Regions from separate parts of the Agaribacillus sp. DX54 genome, predicted to be linked through region 1. Evidence: riboswitches for the same ligand, from Rfam matches in the RefSeq annotation. Region 1 holds a riboswitch; each other region holds the start of a gene.

The links. Region 1 has a riboswitch for thiamine pyrophosphate ahead of AC04NP_RS24335 (class I SAM-dependent methyltransferase). Riboswitches for the same ligand answer to the same signal wherever they lie in the genome.
Region 2: another riboswitch for thiamine pyrophosphate. It lies ahead of AC04NP_RS12325 (class I SAM-dependent DNA methyltransferase); the one in region 1 lies ahead of AC04NP_RS24335 (class I SAM-dependent methyltransferase).
Region 3: another riboswitch for thiamine pyrophosphate. It lies ahead of thiS (sulfur carrier protein ThiS); the one in region 1 lies ahead of AC04NP_RS24335 (class I SAM-dependent methyltransferase).
Region 4: another riboswitch for thiamine pyrophosphate. It lies ahead of AC04NP_RS16240 (carboxypeptidase-like regulatory domain-containing protein); the one in region 1 lies ahead of AC04NP_RS24335 (class I SAM-dependent methyltransferase).

The regions. Positions count from the first base shown of each region.
Region 1 covers NZ_JBXEQE010000031.1:31,151-34,945, reverse strand. Annotated here, with positions in the region: gene AC04NP_RS24340 (AIR synthase-related protein) at 1-538, opposite strand, end outside; gene AC04NP_RS24335 (class I SAM-dependent methyltransferase) at 540-1,247, opposite strand; TPP riboswitch at 1,316-1,417, opposite strand; gene AC04NP_RS24330 (DUF6671 family protein) at 1,576-2,442, opposite strand; gene AC04NP_RS24325 (RNA polymerase sigma factor) at 2,959-3,513, shown strand; gene AC04NP_RS24320 (FecR family protein) at 3,594-3,795, shown strand, end outside.
Region 2 covers NZ_JBXEQE010000009.1:112,919-116,713, forward strand. Annotated here, with positions in the region: gene thiD (bifunctional hydroxymethylpyrimidine kinase/phosphomethylpyrimidine kinase) at 1-508, opposite strand, end outside; gene thiE (thiamine phosphate synthase) at 588-1,220, opposite strand; gene thiM (hydroxyethylthiazole kinase) at 1,224-2,024, opposite strand; gene AC04NP_RS12325 (class I SAM-dependent DNA methyltransferase) at 2,033-2,737, opposite strand; TPP riboswitch at 2,806-2,902, opposite strand; gene AC04NP_RS12330 (FecR family protein) at 3,227-3,795, shown strand, end outside.
Region 3 covers NZ_JBXEQE010000043.1:16,903-20,697, reverse strand. Annotated here, with positions in the region: gene AC04NP_RS27660 (thiamine phosphate synthase) at 1-148, opposite strand, end outside; gene thiC (phosphomethylpyrimidine synthase ThiC) at 308-2,167, opposite strand; gene thiS (sulfur carrier protein ThiS) at 2,266-2,469, opposite strand; TPP riboswitch at 2,570-2,661, opposite strand; gene AC04NP_RS27645 (hypothetical protein) at 2,650-2,922, opposite strand; gene AC04NP_RS27640 (hypothetical protein) at 3,043-3,201, shown strand; gene AC04NP_RS27635 (hypothetical protein) at 3,491-3,757, shown strand; gene AC04NP_RS27630 (hypothetical protein) at 3,744-3,795, shown strand, end outside.
Region 4 covers NZ_JBXEQE010000014.1:134,943-138,737, reverse strand. Annotated here, with positions in the region: gene AC04NP_RS16245 (DUF6687 family protein) at 1-328, opposite strand, end outside; gene AC04NP_RS16240 (carboxypeptidase-like regulatory domain-containing protein) at 342-1,310, opposite strand; TPP riboswitch at 1,506-1,604, opposite strand; gene AC04NP_RS16235 (AAA family ATPase) at 1,627-2,172, opposite strand; partial or broken gene pnuC (nicotinamide riboside transporter PnuC) at 2,133-2,774, opposite strand; gene AC04NP_RS16225 (hypothetical protein) at 2,855-3,490, opposite strand.

The DNA of each region.
Region 1 (3,795 bases):
GTATAGATGAAGATATAATGGCTGATTCCTTGGTCACAATGAGCACATCGCCGGGATTGGCCCCTTTGCTGGTAAGTATTTCATCAAATGGGGCTACCGTAATCATGGTACCACCACCGGCTATGGTGGATTGCTGCCCTTCTATCTGCCCTGTATGACCACCGGTAATGGCTATTCCCGATGCTTCACAAAACGCATGAATATATTGCCAGTATATTTCAAAATCCCTCACCTTCAACCAGGGGGGCAGGTTGAGGACAAACTGCGCATATCTGGCGGCAAAACCGGTGGTCGCCATATCATTGGCCATCAATTGTACCGACAGCCATGCCGACTCCCGCAATCCCAGCGTGGGGATCAGCGAAAGCGGATCGCTTGTCATGGCCATAGCCAACCCATTGGGTAATTTCACAACAGATACATCCACGCCATATTCAGGGCCTACCTTTACTTCTTGCCTGTTCGCCCCCAGGCCAGGATATATCAGGGTCTTAAAGAATTCGTCATCTACTTTACCTGCTTCCGGAAACGATGCCATGTCAGTAGCTATCTATTTTTTTTACATACAATCCAAAAAAATCACCATAAGGAAGGTGCCATTCCTGAACAGGAAACCACTTGGGCAGACCGGTGCATGTCCACTTGATCATATATTTTTCTCCGGCTAATGCCTTTTCAATGAGACCTGTAAGTTTAGCAGGCGTATAAAATCTTGCGGAAATGTAAAATGGGTTTTTCCCAAAAAGCTGCTGGGCCCTTCTGCGTATCAATTTAGGGGAGTTACGGTTCATCATGCCAAACACGATTCCATGTCTCCCCACCCGGGCAGCTTCCCGGATCACTTTTACCGGATCGCGATAGTATTCAAAAGTGGTAATGAAAGCTACGGCATCAAAAGTATTATCTTTGAAAGGCATGTGATGAGAATCACCCATAACCAAATCCCCATCAAAAAAATGCGCACCCTGTGCCAGCATAAAAGGGGAAATATCACCCCCTGTGGCCTCAATACCTATCTCCTTCCACCACCGGGTAAAACGGGTGGTACCACAACCGAATTCCAGCAGTGTCTGAATATTTTTATCGCTTCCGATCAGGTCGGCTATTACCTTCTTCTGCCATATTTCAGCGCGTTTATAGCGGCCTTCATACCAAAGCTCGTAAGTGTCGGTATATTGTCTTTGGAAAAACCATTCTTTACGGTTTTGCCATTCTTTTAATTCCGGGGTGATCAGTTCAAAAGCCATGTTACTATCAGTTTAACAAAAAAACCGCATACCCTGATCTTAGAATATGCGGCTTTGCAGACTTAGAACCTTAAAACTGCCACATTCCCTTCGCTGGTATTATCCAGATCAGGTTTCCGGGTATTATCTCAGCCTTTTCCTTCAGGGAAAAAGCACCCCGATGCGTATTTAAAAAAACCACTGAAACGTATGATTACACCTCTCCGGGTAATCTTTTGTGTTTTCAGAGTTGGTGACAAAGATATAAAACATTTTCTTTTAAAGTTGCTTAAAGGTTTTAAATCGGTCTCCGGTTTTAAAAATTTTCATGGTTGAAGTGGTCTTTTAGTCACGGATTACACCGGTCACAATATTGCGGATCTGCTTCTTGTTTTTGGTTGGGGGCGTTTTCTTCTTTGGTGAACTGGCATTTAACGCAAGACCACACATGGGCCAGGGGCAATTGTGTAGGCAACCCGCAAAATCCACATGGCAATCCGGGTTTGGTGCCGGTGACTGCAAAACCCGGTGTACCACACTGCGGGCAACAGGAATTGATTTTATTCACCAATTTCCTGGCTGCTGTTTCAATTACCGCCATCCTGGTTGGGTTATACATCGCGCGCATGTCTGTTTCCAAATAAGCCCTGCCATATTTTGATATAAGTTGTTCGTAGATCTTCTTCAAACTATCCCAGTCCGTTATCCCTTTGTGTATGTCTTCCACATGCTCTTTTTCCATGCGAAGGACCAAACCATGAGAAGGGAAACCTGCCTTTTCGGCAAATTTCAGAAGTTCTTCCTCAGACTTTACTTCCGCCCCATTATAGTTGGTTTCAACACTTAGCTCCCGGGCGGCAATTTCCAGGTCATTTTTTTTGTCCAACAGCATAAGGATCTCATCATCGGCATGTACAAAAAAAATAGCCGGGTGCATGCCAAAGGAGCCCTCACTGGCTATGGCCAGGTCGCAATTGGTTAATGACATGGCCATTTGACATTTATTTCTCAATGTGGTAAAGGGGTCGTCTTTCCGCTCCGTTTCGCCGGTAAAGGTGCCTAAAACATCGGTGTCAAAGTTTTCAGGAACAAAACACTTTACACCAAGGGCCGATTCCACCAAAGGTGCGATGGCTTTTTCCTTTTCATGCTTTGTCGCAATCACCAGCTTTCTATTGGAAAACAGGCTTTTTATCTTGTCGGTGCAATCAGGCATATTTTTATTTCTTGTCATTGATCAGCTAAAAATGTCACCATTCGGTCACTTTGCCGTTGATGTACAGATGCTTAAAAACAGGTTAGCATATCGCCATTGAAAAAATAATTTGCGGACTACCATTCGTTAATTTTTTGTGTTTTCAGCAAATAATTCACAAAATCAAAAATAAGGATCTTTATGATTGTTTCACAGATATTTACAAACTGCCAGTCATTTTCAGGTCGGATTAGCCCATGAAATAATCACTACTATTAGTCAACTAAATTACCTATTGCTGGGGATTGATTCAAAAATTATTGATCATACCTTTGCATTATTTAGATCAATTCTAAATAGCTCTGAGCATGAAAGAATTCTTTGAGATTAAGAAAATGGCTTGTTAGGAAAGCATGAATGACAGGGGTATGGTTTGATTTTCTTCGTAATCAGTTCAGGGTAACTTAAAATGAGAAAAGATCGGTGAGAGGAAAGTTTTAGAATATATGTTTCACAACCCAACTAATAAATTCAGTTTTGTTATTTACAAATGCAGATAGTGACGAAACGCTGGTCAGGCACTTGCGTAAGGGCAGTGAAAAAGCCTTTAAAATTATATTTGACCGCTACTGGGAATATGTTTTTTCAATATGTTATAAAGGTCTTCTGTCCCATGAAGATGCCAAAGAACTTACCCAGGACATATTCAAATCACTTTGGGAACGCCGTACCAAATTAAAGGCTTCTCGACCATTGAAACATTATCTGGCACGGGCAGCAAAATTCCAGGTCTATAATTTTTACCGCAATCAAAAGATTAACAAAAAGCATTTTGACCGCTTTTCCCAAAACTTCCTCGAATCTGAAAACACTACGGAGAATAGAATATATTACGGCGAATTGAAAGAACAATTAAATGGTGCCATTGACCGGTTACCTCTCCAATGTAAGACCGTATTTCACCTTAGCAGGGAAGGCAACCTGAGTCACAAACAAATCGCAGAGAAGTTGGATATTTCTATTAAAACCGTAGAATACCACATCAGAAATGCCAGAAGTTATCTGGCTAAAGAACTTCATTTGCATTCTTGAAAATAAAAAAAGAAATTTTGCCTTCGCGACTAGGGTTATGATCTCCTTATGTTATTATATATACAAACACGCATATATATATGGAGGATATTACCCCGGAACTTTTAAAAAAATACTTCAATGGCCAATGTACCGAGGCAGAAAAACGGCAGGTGGTAGCATGGCTTTATTCAAATGAAAGGGACTACTCCGTTGATGACGTATTTAAGGGAATTGACAAAAGGTCACTAAAAACAGATATATGGCAACAAGTTGAGCCTAAGTCGACAAAAGTGGGGTCAA
Region 2 (3,795 bases), on a different contig from region 1:
GATAATTTTCTCCAAGTGCCCGGGCATATTCGGGAAGGTCGGTTTGGTGAACGAGTTGTTTTCCGAGTAATATCTCCGCCTCGGGTATATTGGGTGTAATGACTCTGGTATTGGGAATCAATGCGTCCTGCAAGGTTTCGATAGCATCTGTTTGCAAAAGTTTGCTCCCCGAATTAGCGACCATGACAGGGTCTAAAACTGTGTTTGTTATCTTAAACTGTTGAAGCATTTCATTAACAGCCAGAATAGTTTCTGAATTATGAAGCATGCCTACCTTAATGCTATCGGTACCTATATCTTCGAGTACTGCTTGAATTTGTTTTTTTAAATTGGTCACCGGTATAGCGTGAATATCGGTAACCTCTAAGGTATTTTGTGCTGTGATGGCTGTAATGGCTGTTGTGGCATAACAACCACAGGCCGAAATGGCTTTTATATCTGCCTGAATACCCGCCCCGCCCCCTGAATCGCTGCCTGCTATGGCAAGAACTCTTTTATATTGCTCCATAATCTCTAACTATTTGCAAAATGGTAAAATCCATCTTTTTTTATTGAAAATTCATAACCGTTTTTTAATGCCATATCAACTATTTTGCGCTGTCAATAATTGTTTTAAGCTCCGATGCTGCTTTCCGGGGGTTATCGTGCGAAACAATAGCCGATACTACAGCAACGCCATGGGCTCCGCTGGCAATAACACTTTTGGCATTTGCATTATTGATTCCACCGATACCAACCGTTTTGTGTTTTGTAAAACTTGCAATTTCTTTCACACCTGACAAACCCAGTGGCCTATTGATGTCGCGCTTGGTATTTGTAGAAAATACTGGTGATAAGCCGATATAATCGACATCTAAACGATTGGCCTCACGTGCTTGTTCAATGGTTTCTACTGACAATCCTATAATGATATCTTTACCCAGTAATTTTCGGGCAATGTGATAGGGTAAGTCGCTTTGCCCAATATGAAGGCCATCTGCATCGACAGCTAAAGCAATATCCAGCCGGTCGTTTATTATCAAGGGAATATTCATTGGTTTCAGAAGCGACATAAGCGATTTTGCCAATTCGTAAAACTTACGTGATGAAAGGTTTTTTTCGCGTAACTGAACAACGGTTACCCCTCCCTTCACCGCTTCTTCGACCATAAATTCATATGAACGGCCCCGGGACAACCCCGGGTCGGTTACCAGGTATAAACTCAGGTCTAAATCACTCATTTTTTATAATGAAGCTTTTAATCTGTTTTCTATTTCTTTATCTGAGATAGCATAAAGCGCATCAATAAAGTTCATCTGCATAGAACCCGGCCCTGCTGATTTTTCGGTAGCCATTTCACCTGCAATGCCCATAACGGCCATGGCACTTGTCGATGCGACAAGCCTATCTTCTTCAGCACCTGCAAATGCCCCGATTATGGCACTGGCAGTACATCCCATGCCTGTAACTTTTGCCATGATCGGCGTTCCATTGTGAATGATTACCACCTTTTCGCCATCGATAATATAATCTGATTCTCCACTGATTACGACAACTGCCCGGGTAGATTGGGCCAATAATTTGGCAGATTCGAGCGCAATATTGCCCGAAACCGTACTATCGACACCTTTTGTGGCAACATTTGAATCGCACAGGGCCATTATTTCCGAAGCGTTCCCCCTTATGATGGTTGGCCTGCACGCTTCAATGATTTGCCGGGCAACCTGTGTTCTGTAGGGGGTTGCCCCCACACCTACAGGGTCGAAAACTATGTCTGTTGCGTCTGCTGTCGCTTTTTTTCCTGCCAATAGCATGGCATCTACCCATTTTTCACTCAAGGTTCCCATATTTATTACCAATGATGATGCAATGCCTGCCATAGCTTCAACTTCCTCAACCGCATGGGCCATTACCGGTGAAGCACCTATCGCGAGAAGAGCATTGGCGGTGTTGTTCATTACCACATAATTGGTAATATTATGAACTAAAGGTGATTTTTTATGCACTTTTTGTAATGCTTCAATGATTTGGGTTTCTTTTATCATACTGATATTTATTTTTTAAATGCACAAATGGCTACGTAATCTCCGCAATCATAGCCTTCAATGGGTTGTTCAACTTCAAGGTTGGAGTATTTCGGGTGTTTTGTTAAGGTTTGGGCAAATTTGAACCCTTTAAACCCTGCTTTTTCCAAAAGCTTAATTTTTTCATCTGTTGTTCGCCAGTTTGCTGTTTTTACAAATTCTATGGGGTACGGATTTTCGGGATGCATACCTGCTAACGACGGGTGATCCCAGGTATCGACGGCTTTGGCCAGGTTGTACATGATAGCATAGGAGCTTTCTTTAGGAACATCGACCATTACTACCTTTCCCGCTTTTTTTAAGGAGGCAAAAGCTTTATGTACAACGCTTTCTAAATCTGTTATATAACTGGGCGTTCCGTTAAACAAAACGGTATCGTACTTCTCAATCCCAAAATCAGCCTCCTCGGCGGTTACTACTTCTACACTCATCCCTCGTTTACGGGCAATTTCAGCCATTCCAACAGATGGTTCTATGCCGTTTTTAATTGCGATATTGAAATCTTTTTTCAATATCGATTCAAACAAGCCGCTACCACATCCAACAGAAAATACTTCACCCGGATTTTCTAAAAAGTGTGCCACTAAATTTACCTCGGATTGTAACAAATTGGTATTGTCGAAAAACCAGGAATCATAGGCATCTGCATATTTGTCAAAACTAGTATTATCCATATTTAATAAAAATTAAAAAAGCCATTTCGTTCTTTGCGAAATGGCTTATGTGAAAATAAATTATGTTTAAAATTCAATAACCATTTCCCTACGATGTAATTACACATTTCAGGTTCAAGGGTATAATCTCAGCCCAAAATATTCAAGGCACCCCTAATAGTATTGATGCAAGTATACAAAAAATTGTTTGCTTGTGTTTCATAGTTGCACGGCAGATGTGCTCGATAGCATGGAAAAAATAGGGTGTTGACAGCTAAAAAACCCATAGCCACTCCTGTTTTTGAGCTTATAGCCCCGTAAGGTTCACGGGAGTGTTGGGCGTAGGCCAGGCGTTGTATAACCCGGAGGCTTTCTGATAAAATGATAAAATAAAGTCGATTTTTCTACACTTAATTAAATTTTTCATAAAAAAAAGAAAAACACTCGGTAAAATTTCAAAAAAAATCACTCTTGGTATAAAGTCGATAGTATCCTCAAAACAATAACAGTATGGATTATACTTTATTCAAGGTGGAAGATTTTGTGTCTGATGAATACTTTATTAAGTGGGTAAAAGCGCCGACCGAAGAAAGTAATGGGTTTTGGTTATCCTGGCTTTCCAATAACCCTGATCAAAGACCGGTAATTGAAAAGGCGAAAGAAATGGTTCTTCTTTTGGATATTGAAGAAAAATATCCGCCTGAGGGAAAATTTCTGGAAGTCTGGGAAGGCGTGATCCGTGCTGATGACTCACACCAATTGCCCAAACACCCACAGCGACATACATCACATGAGAAACATCTGCCAACCCACGAAAAGGCAAAACACCAAAAAGGTTTCAGAAAATGGCAACTGTGGAAATGGGCGGCAGCCATCGCCTTTTTTCTCCTGTCCACTTATCTGGTTTATCTGCATCTGACTGATTATGGTATGACCAAAATACAGACAGCCTATGGGGAATCAAGTACGTTTTTCCTTCCTGACAGCACCAAGGTTACTTTAAATTATAACTCAAAGCTGACATACGCGACAGATTGGTATAGCCATGAGATCCGTGAAGTCTGGCTTAGCGGAGAGGC
Region 3 (3,795 bases), on a different contig from region 1:
AAGCCCGGTCAATCCCCCTGATAAATTCCTCTATACCTTGTCCGGAAAGAAGAGGTTTGCGAACATGTAAACATGCTAAGCCTGCATCGAACAAGGCATGGATGATACGATGCTCGTTTTTTTGTGGTTCGGGGAGAGTAATGACCATTAACATAGCAGTTAGTTAAATTGTAAAAAGTACTAGTATGTTTTGACGCCAGCCAACGCTTCACCTAACCGTTGGCTGGCAGTCCGCCCAGCGGTTGGTTTCCCCTTAAGGACATCGAGGGTGAGCGTAAGCCAATGCCGTTTGATACGTCACACATCATCAGAGATATATTTCACTTCCCTTGTCAGTAAATTCCCTGGATTTTTCTTCCATCCCCTTTTCTAAAGCCTCTTCTTCGCTAAAACCCTGTTTCGCCGCATATTCGAGCACATCTTGGGTAATTTTCATGGAGCAGAAATGAGGGCCACACATGGAGCAGAAATGAGCAACTTTTGCCCCTTCGGCGGGTAAGGTTTCATCGTGGAATTCACGGGCAGTATCCGGGTCGAGTGCCAGGTTGAATTGATCTTCCCAACGGAATTCGAAACGGGCCTTACTGAGGGCATTGTCTCTCACCTGAGCTCCCGGATGACCTTTGGCCAGGTCGGCCGCATGAGCAGCTATTTTGTAGGTGATAACCCCGGTTTTTACATCGTCTTTGTTCGGCAATCCAAGATGTTCTTTCGGTGTTACGTAGCATAGCATGGCCGTTCCGTACCACCCGATCTGGGCTGCCCCGATGGCAGAGGTGATATGGTCATATCCCGGGGCAATGTCGGTGGTCAAAGGCCCTAAAGTGTAGAAGGGCGCTTCAAAGCAATCTCTCAATTGCTTGTCCATGTTCTCTTTGATCATCTGCATGGGGATATGACCGGGGCCTTCAATCATCACCTGTACATCGTGATCCCAGGCTATTTTTGTCAGTTCGCCTAAAGTTTCCAGCTCGGCAAACTGCGCCTGGTCGTTGGCATCGGCAATACTTCCCGGCCGAAGTCCATCGCCTAATGAGAAAGCGACGTCGTAAGCTTTCATGATCTCACAGATTTCCTCGAAATGGCTGTAAAGGAAGCTTTCCCGGTGATGCGCCAGGCACCACTTCGCCATAATCGAGCCTCCCCTTGAAACGATTCCCGTCACTCTTTTGGCCGTCAGTGGGACATATTTCAACCTTACCCCGGCGTGGATGGTGAAATAACTCACCCCCTGTTCCGCTTGTTCGATCAAAGTGTCCCTGAATAGTTCCCAGGTGAGTTCTTCCGCTTTTCCGTTAACTTTTTCCAGGGCCTGGTAAATGGGAACCGTACCGATCGGAACCGGAGAATTCCTGATAATCCACTCCCGGGTTTCGTGGATATTTTTACCGGTAGAGAGATCCATGATGGTATCGGCGCCCCAGCGACAAGCCCAAACCGCTTTTTCCACCTCTTCTTCAATGCTCGAGGTCACGGCGGAATTTCCGATATTGGCATTGATCTTTACCAGGAAATTCCTGCCTATGATCATGGGCTCACTTTCAGGGTGATTGATATTATTGGGGATAATGGCCCTGCCCGCAGCCACTTCCTGGCGAACAAATTCGGGGGTAATCCATGTTTGAGGCGTGTTGGCCCCGAAACTGTTCCCCGGGTGCTGAATGCCCGAATCCTTCAAGGTTTCCATTTTCTGATTCTCACGAATGGCGATGTATTCCATCTCAGGGGTGATTATTCCCCTGCGGGCATAGTGCATTTGGGTGACATTCTTCCCGGGTTTTGCCTTCAAAGGGTTTCGAATATGAGCAAAACGCAGGTGGTCTAGTGAGTGGTCACTCAGCCTCTTTTTGCCATATCCGGAGCTTAATTCTTCTAATGCTTCCACATCGCCGCGATCGGCGATCCACTTTGTTCGGATGGGCTCGATGCCCTTTTTTACATCAAATTCCTTATTTTGATCGGTGTAAGGGCCACTGGTATCATACACCGTAACAGGGTCGTTTTTCTGCACTTTTCCCGTTAATTTGTTAACCGTATCCGATAAATGGATCTCACGCATGGCCACTTTGAGGTCATGTATTTTGCCTTTCACATAGATTTTTTTCGAAGCAGGAAAAGGGGTGCTGGAGATCACTTCTTGTCGGGGTATTTTATTGGGCTTTTTCATGGATATTTTATCATTTAAGAATTTTCAAAAATTCAATTGCGCAGGAAAATCAGCGATTGGAAGAGCAGAAATATTTTCTTTCTCTTCCAGCCTCATGCTTATCCTCCCTGGGTGGCGGTAATGATGGTAACTCGCTGATCTTTTTGTAAACAGAAGTTCACCCATTCCGATTTGGGCACTATGGTATCATCTACTGCAATAGCAATCCCTTTCAGGGTGTTTACCGAAAGGATCTTAATCAGTTCATGAATAGTGGAACCTGTAGCTACTTGCTTAATTTTGTGGTTGACTATAATTTTCATTCCTAGTTTCATTTTTAGACTCCAAGACATCATTGAAAGACTCCGGATAACAGAATCATCAGTATACTTCAGGAATGATAACAGGTAGATTAATTATAGCCTCATTGAGGCAACTTTTTCCTTCGACAGTATTAACTGTATCAGGTTCAAAGAGTATGATCTCAGCCCGTACGGGCACCCCTAAAGTAAAGTTGACACCAAGGTAATTAATTGATCACTGGATACCAAATATTCCAGGGGAGAAAATTGTAAATACCCGGAAAAACAGTGTCCCAGTAGCTCAAAGTTGCCTGCCTGCGTATCCCGCTCTTTTCCCTGTCGATAGGTAAGTTTAGCTTGCTCTTTAGAACCTGTAATAACACAGATCGAGATCTCCGCAGATAAGGGCATATTCCTTCCCCCAATATCCCCTGCATCCGCAGGGTGTTTGATGGTTTCCCACCCTTTGGACATCAGTATGATGTGCTACTTCATCCGACCTGTAAAGCCTCGATAGCCAGTTCCCATGCGTGGGAATCGGGGTTTGCAGTCTCGCATCCTTCACTCTATGTCTCACGGTAAACGGGCTTGCGAATGGCTCATGCTTTGGGGTACGACCTCGCGCATAACGGACTTTCACTCTCCGAAATATTTGGTGTCTTCGATACCAGGCTCTCCATGCCGGGCACACACATATGGCTCGAATGGTCTACTGATAATTTTGAAAAAGGGAAAAAATCATTATTATATTGATAAATTCCAAAATGACTTGGATTAGTTGATATGAAAAGATTTATTAAAAAGTGGATTATAGAAATAATTTGGATTCTTGGGAATCTCGTATTGATTCTGAAGTATTTTATTGATAAGTTAACTGTTCGATGCGAACCATGTATTGACGTTAATAATTGCCCACCCTGTCAGACTGATTTTATAAGAGATATCTGGATGTATATAGCAGTTTTTAATATTTTGATTGTAATCGGTTTAATAATTGGAAAAATAATAAAAGGCACCCCTTCCCTTGCTTGTTTTTTCAGTAATGCGTAAAGAACTCCGGATCAAAACAGGCTTGAGTAAAATCACTTTTCCTGACAGTGGCATATCTTTATATTTAAAAGATAATAGTGGACATTTAAATGTTGTTGCCAGACCTGATGGGAAATCTTACTTTAATGGAGGAAATGTTGGTATTGCTTATAACAATTTATATAATGCATTCCTTTGGGTTGCAAACGCACCATACCAAGAGCCGTTATCGGCAATTGTGTTGCGCAAACGAGCATTCAAAATCAATGAAAACTCTTAAAATAATTCTAATACTGTCTATAATTCTTTCAATAGCAG
Region 4 (3,795 bases), on a different contig from region 1:
CAAATACAGCCTTGAGCTTTTCATTAACAACCGACATTTCCTTGATTAAGGCGTTGTTTTGCAGGGCTGTAACAGGATTAAAAACGAACCAGACCCCCAGGAATCCATCTATATCGAAGTGGTTACAAGTAACGTACTTGTATTGCGTCTGAGGGAGGTTTTTTTCAATAGCATGCATAGTTATCTGGGCGCTGGTGTCGTCATGAATGTCTGTCACTTTGGGAGCTCCCCGCCAGTGCGAAAGGTTGAAAGCATTTTTAGCGAAGCAATCTATGGCCAGGACCTCGTCATAGCTGGTTGATACTGCAAAAGGAAGGAATTGTTTCATGTTTGGCATGTGATTATAAGTAAGAAACAGGGTTATCCATAACCCCGTTTCTCTTGCGAACTAAAATTTTAAAGATAAAGCCATCAAAAAATTGGTGCCCGCCTGTGAGGAAGTAGGACTTCAGATCGGAAGAGGCCCTGTCGATGAAGCCGTCGGAGCTTATTCTTGAGAGTCTCGCATCAAAGGTAAAGCGGTTATTGATCAGTCCGGTGCCTGCCATCACCGTATGCTTACGGGTATTAAACGACCCGAAAGAATTGTCTATGGCACCATAAGAATCGGGGTTGTAAGTCGTGGTTTGCACATTGAGCGAAGCTCCGAAAGCGCCTGAACCATTAGTGGAAGTGCCTACTCCCCGTTGAATCTGAATATTATCCACAGAGGAGGCAAAATCGGGAAGGTTTACCCAGAAGGTGCCTTGTGACTCCGCATCGTTGTAGGGAATGCCATTGATAGTCACATTGATTCGTGTCGGATCGCTTCCTCTGATCCTTATGCCGGTATACCCGATTCCCGCACCTGCATCGGAGGTGACAACCACGGAAGGGGTGTGATTGAGCAGGAAGGGAATATCCTGTCCGAGGTTCTGTTTTTGGATATCTTCTTTATCCACATTGGTAAAAGTAACAGGCGTTTTGTCCGAAGCACGTGTGGCGGTCACAATTACCTCGTCGGTAAGGACCACCTGAGGCTTCAGACGGATCTCCAAAGATACATCCCGATTCAGCGAAACAGGCTGCTGATAGGTGTTGTACCCTACGAAAGAAACATTTAGCTGGTAGTTTCCCGGCCTTACTCCGGTAATTTGAAAATCCCCTTCTGCCTTGGAAACAGCCGCTTTATTAGTGGCTTCAAGCCAAATATTGGCTCCGGAAAGCCCCTGCCCCCGGTCGTCGAGTATCTGACCGGTAATGTTAAATTGGGCACAAGAAATTATCTGCCATCCCAGGCCCAAAATTACTGATAAAACAAACTTTTTCATGTAGTTTTTTAATTGAGTGAAACATACTTTAAGGCAGAACAACCTGTTAGAGCAGTTTACCTTTCCCTACGCCGGCATTATCCGGATCAGGTGATTCCCCGTTTTGACCGGAGAATGATTGGGTATAATCTCAGCCGTGGTTGGCACCCCTTAAAAAACCATTAAATTTTGACAGGAATGAATACCATGCGTACGGTTTGCGAAAAACATACTTACCTTCGCCAGCATTACCCGGATCAGGTTATAGGGTATAATCTCAGCCGTTGTTACAATCAGGCACCCCTGTACATCAGGGCAAATGTAGAAAATTTATTTTTTATCGCAAATTGTTCACGGCATTGACCGCCTTACTAAAACGCTCGGTACCATTTCCGTTTATGACCTGAAATGGGATTTTCAGGTCGGTAAGTTCGTTTTTGTACTGTTCGAAAAAGTAATCTCTCAAATCTGGGTGTTCCCGAAGGGGATCTGCGGTCCATGGTAAATCAACATCACATAACATATGCAGGTGATATTTCCGGGAGTCCATCTCGTTTAATATCCAGGGATGACAATCCTTATACTTGTGCTCACTCCAGATTTTGATCACCAGGAGATTGGTATCGCAAAATAACAGGTTTTTACTTTTACCGGCCAGCCGGTCTTCCAGTGTGGTTTGCCCCTTTGCAATTTCCAGCAAATCGGATGGCTCATACTTTCCAGCGGTACGGTCGAGGTATTCACGGGCATATTCCGGCACCCAATGTGTGTCGAAATGTGCCGCCAACTTTTGGGCCAGCGTGGTTTTACCCGTAGACTCGGGGCCTACAATGGCTACTTTGATCAGGCTGCCTGCTGTTGTGTTTCCAGTGACTTTTTCCATGATAAATATCCTAACACAGCCAATACTATGTAAACCATGTACAAAACGGCATAAAAATACAATGCCTTGTAAAAATAAATGCCCGTTGCGAGGATATCTACTACCAACCAGTAATACCAGCTCTCTATTTTCTTTTTGGCGGTTAACCACATTCCCGTGACGCTTAGTATTGAAGTGACGGAATCCCAATAGGGCAGGGCTGCCGGCGGCAAACCGGAGATGTAATCCGGTAAATGTTCCAATAAATAGCCAAAAATATAAACCCCAACCAGCATAGGTATCAATATGAGGAGCATTTCTTTGGGAGAACTGGTTGACACAGCAAGTTCCTCATCGTCATCCTCATTTTTTCCATAGCGTCAATAGTACCATCCGTAGCCGTTTAATATCAAATATAAAATATGTAACAACAGGTCCCCGAAAAGCCTGGCCTTCCAAAAGACCACCAATGAAACCAACACGTAGGCAATACCACTTGGCCAGGTCCAAATATTTTCTTTGATCAAAAACCAAACAGCCAAAAGGCCGAAAATCAGTCCTAATATCCCCCAAACATCCAATGAGGAGGCGGTATCTGCAATCTGTTCGATGAAATCTGACATTGGCAGCTATTAGGTTGTGTGGTATGCTGCAAGGATATCCAAATAATAAAAACCGGCTAATATAAAATGGGTTATCCTGATCAGGGTTTCCTTAAAGGGCTTATCCGGCTTTGGCTGCCTGTCCTTACCATGTTTTCCGGTAATTTGTTGAGTGTATAGCTACTTGCATATTTCCAGATTACCCTGACGGCATTATCTTCTTTTTCAAAGGTGATGAATAGTTTCATAGCAGCCACAGCGCTCAACCCTTTTAAGCGTAAAATGGAATATTTACTTTGATCACCAAGCCAATTATCCAGGGTGTTGTTGATGTTTCTTTCGAAAATCCTTTCCACCAAGGCGTCGTTAATCTCATTCACAGACACCAGCATCTGGCCGCTGTCTTCGAAATTCAGCACCTTTCTCAGGGCCTGGCTGTTATGCCTGATAGGGATCATGTTTATGTTCTGGGAGATAAATTGTAAAGACCGGTTTAGCTCCTTTTTAGACTTGGTATATTGGCCGGTAGTATCAAAAGGAAGAGGCTCTAGTTGAAATTTCTGCCGGCGCATATGGTTAACCTGATCGAAAAGTTTTTTGTCGGCAAAATAGCTGCTGACGATCATATTTGCTTTATCTTCCTGTAAAATCGCCGGCATCTGGTCGATCCAGGACTGGGCAGTAGCCCGGCCATACACAAAAAGGTATAGTAAGAAAATGCAGCTTGTAATTCTCATCAGTTAACAAATCCGGTATTTCCAGTGACGTTAAAACCTGCGTAAAGTCTTTGCACCCCGCTACCGGACAAAAATTTTCAGAGAGCAAAAAAACAGCAAATTTCCCTGGCAACTGATTCGAAAATGCGTGTTACATATTGTATGTTAGTCATGAAAGCTTTTTTTTAAGATAGGCTAAGATATCCTTGCAAAACATGCCTAACATCGTGGCACTAAAAATCAACAAAATCATCTCTATTGTTTCTGACATGTTTCAATTATCTGTTTGTTATATGCTATTCAAAGCCAGTGCCAGAAGTGGTTTT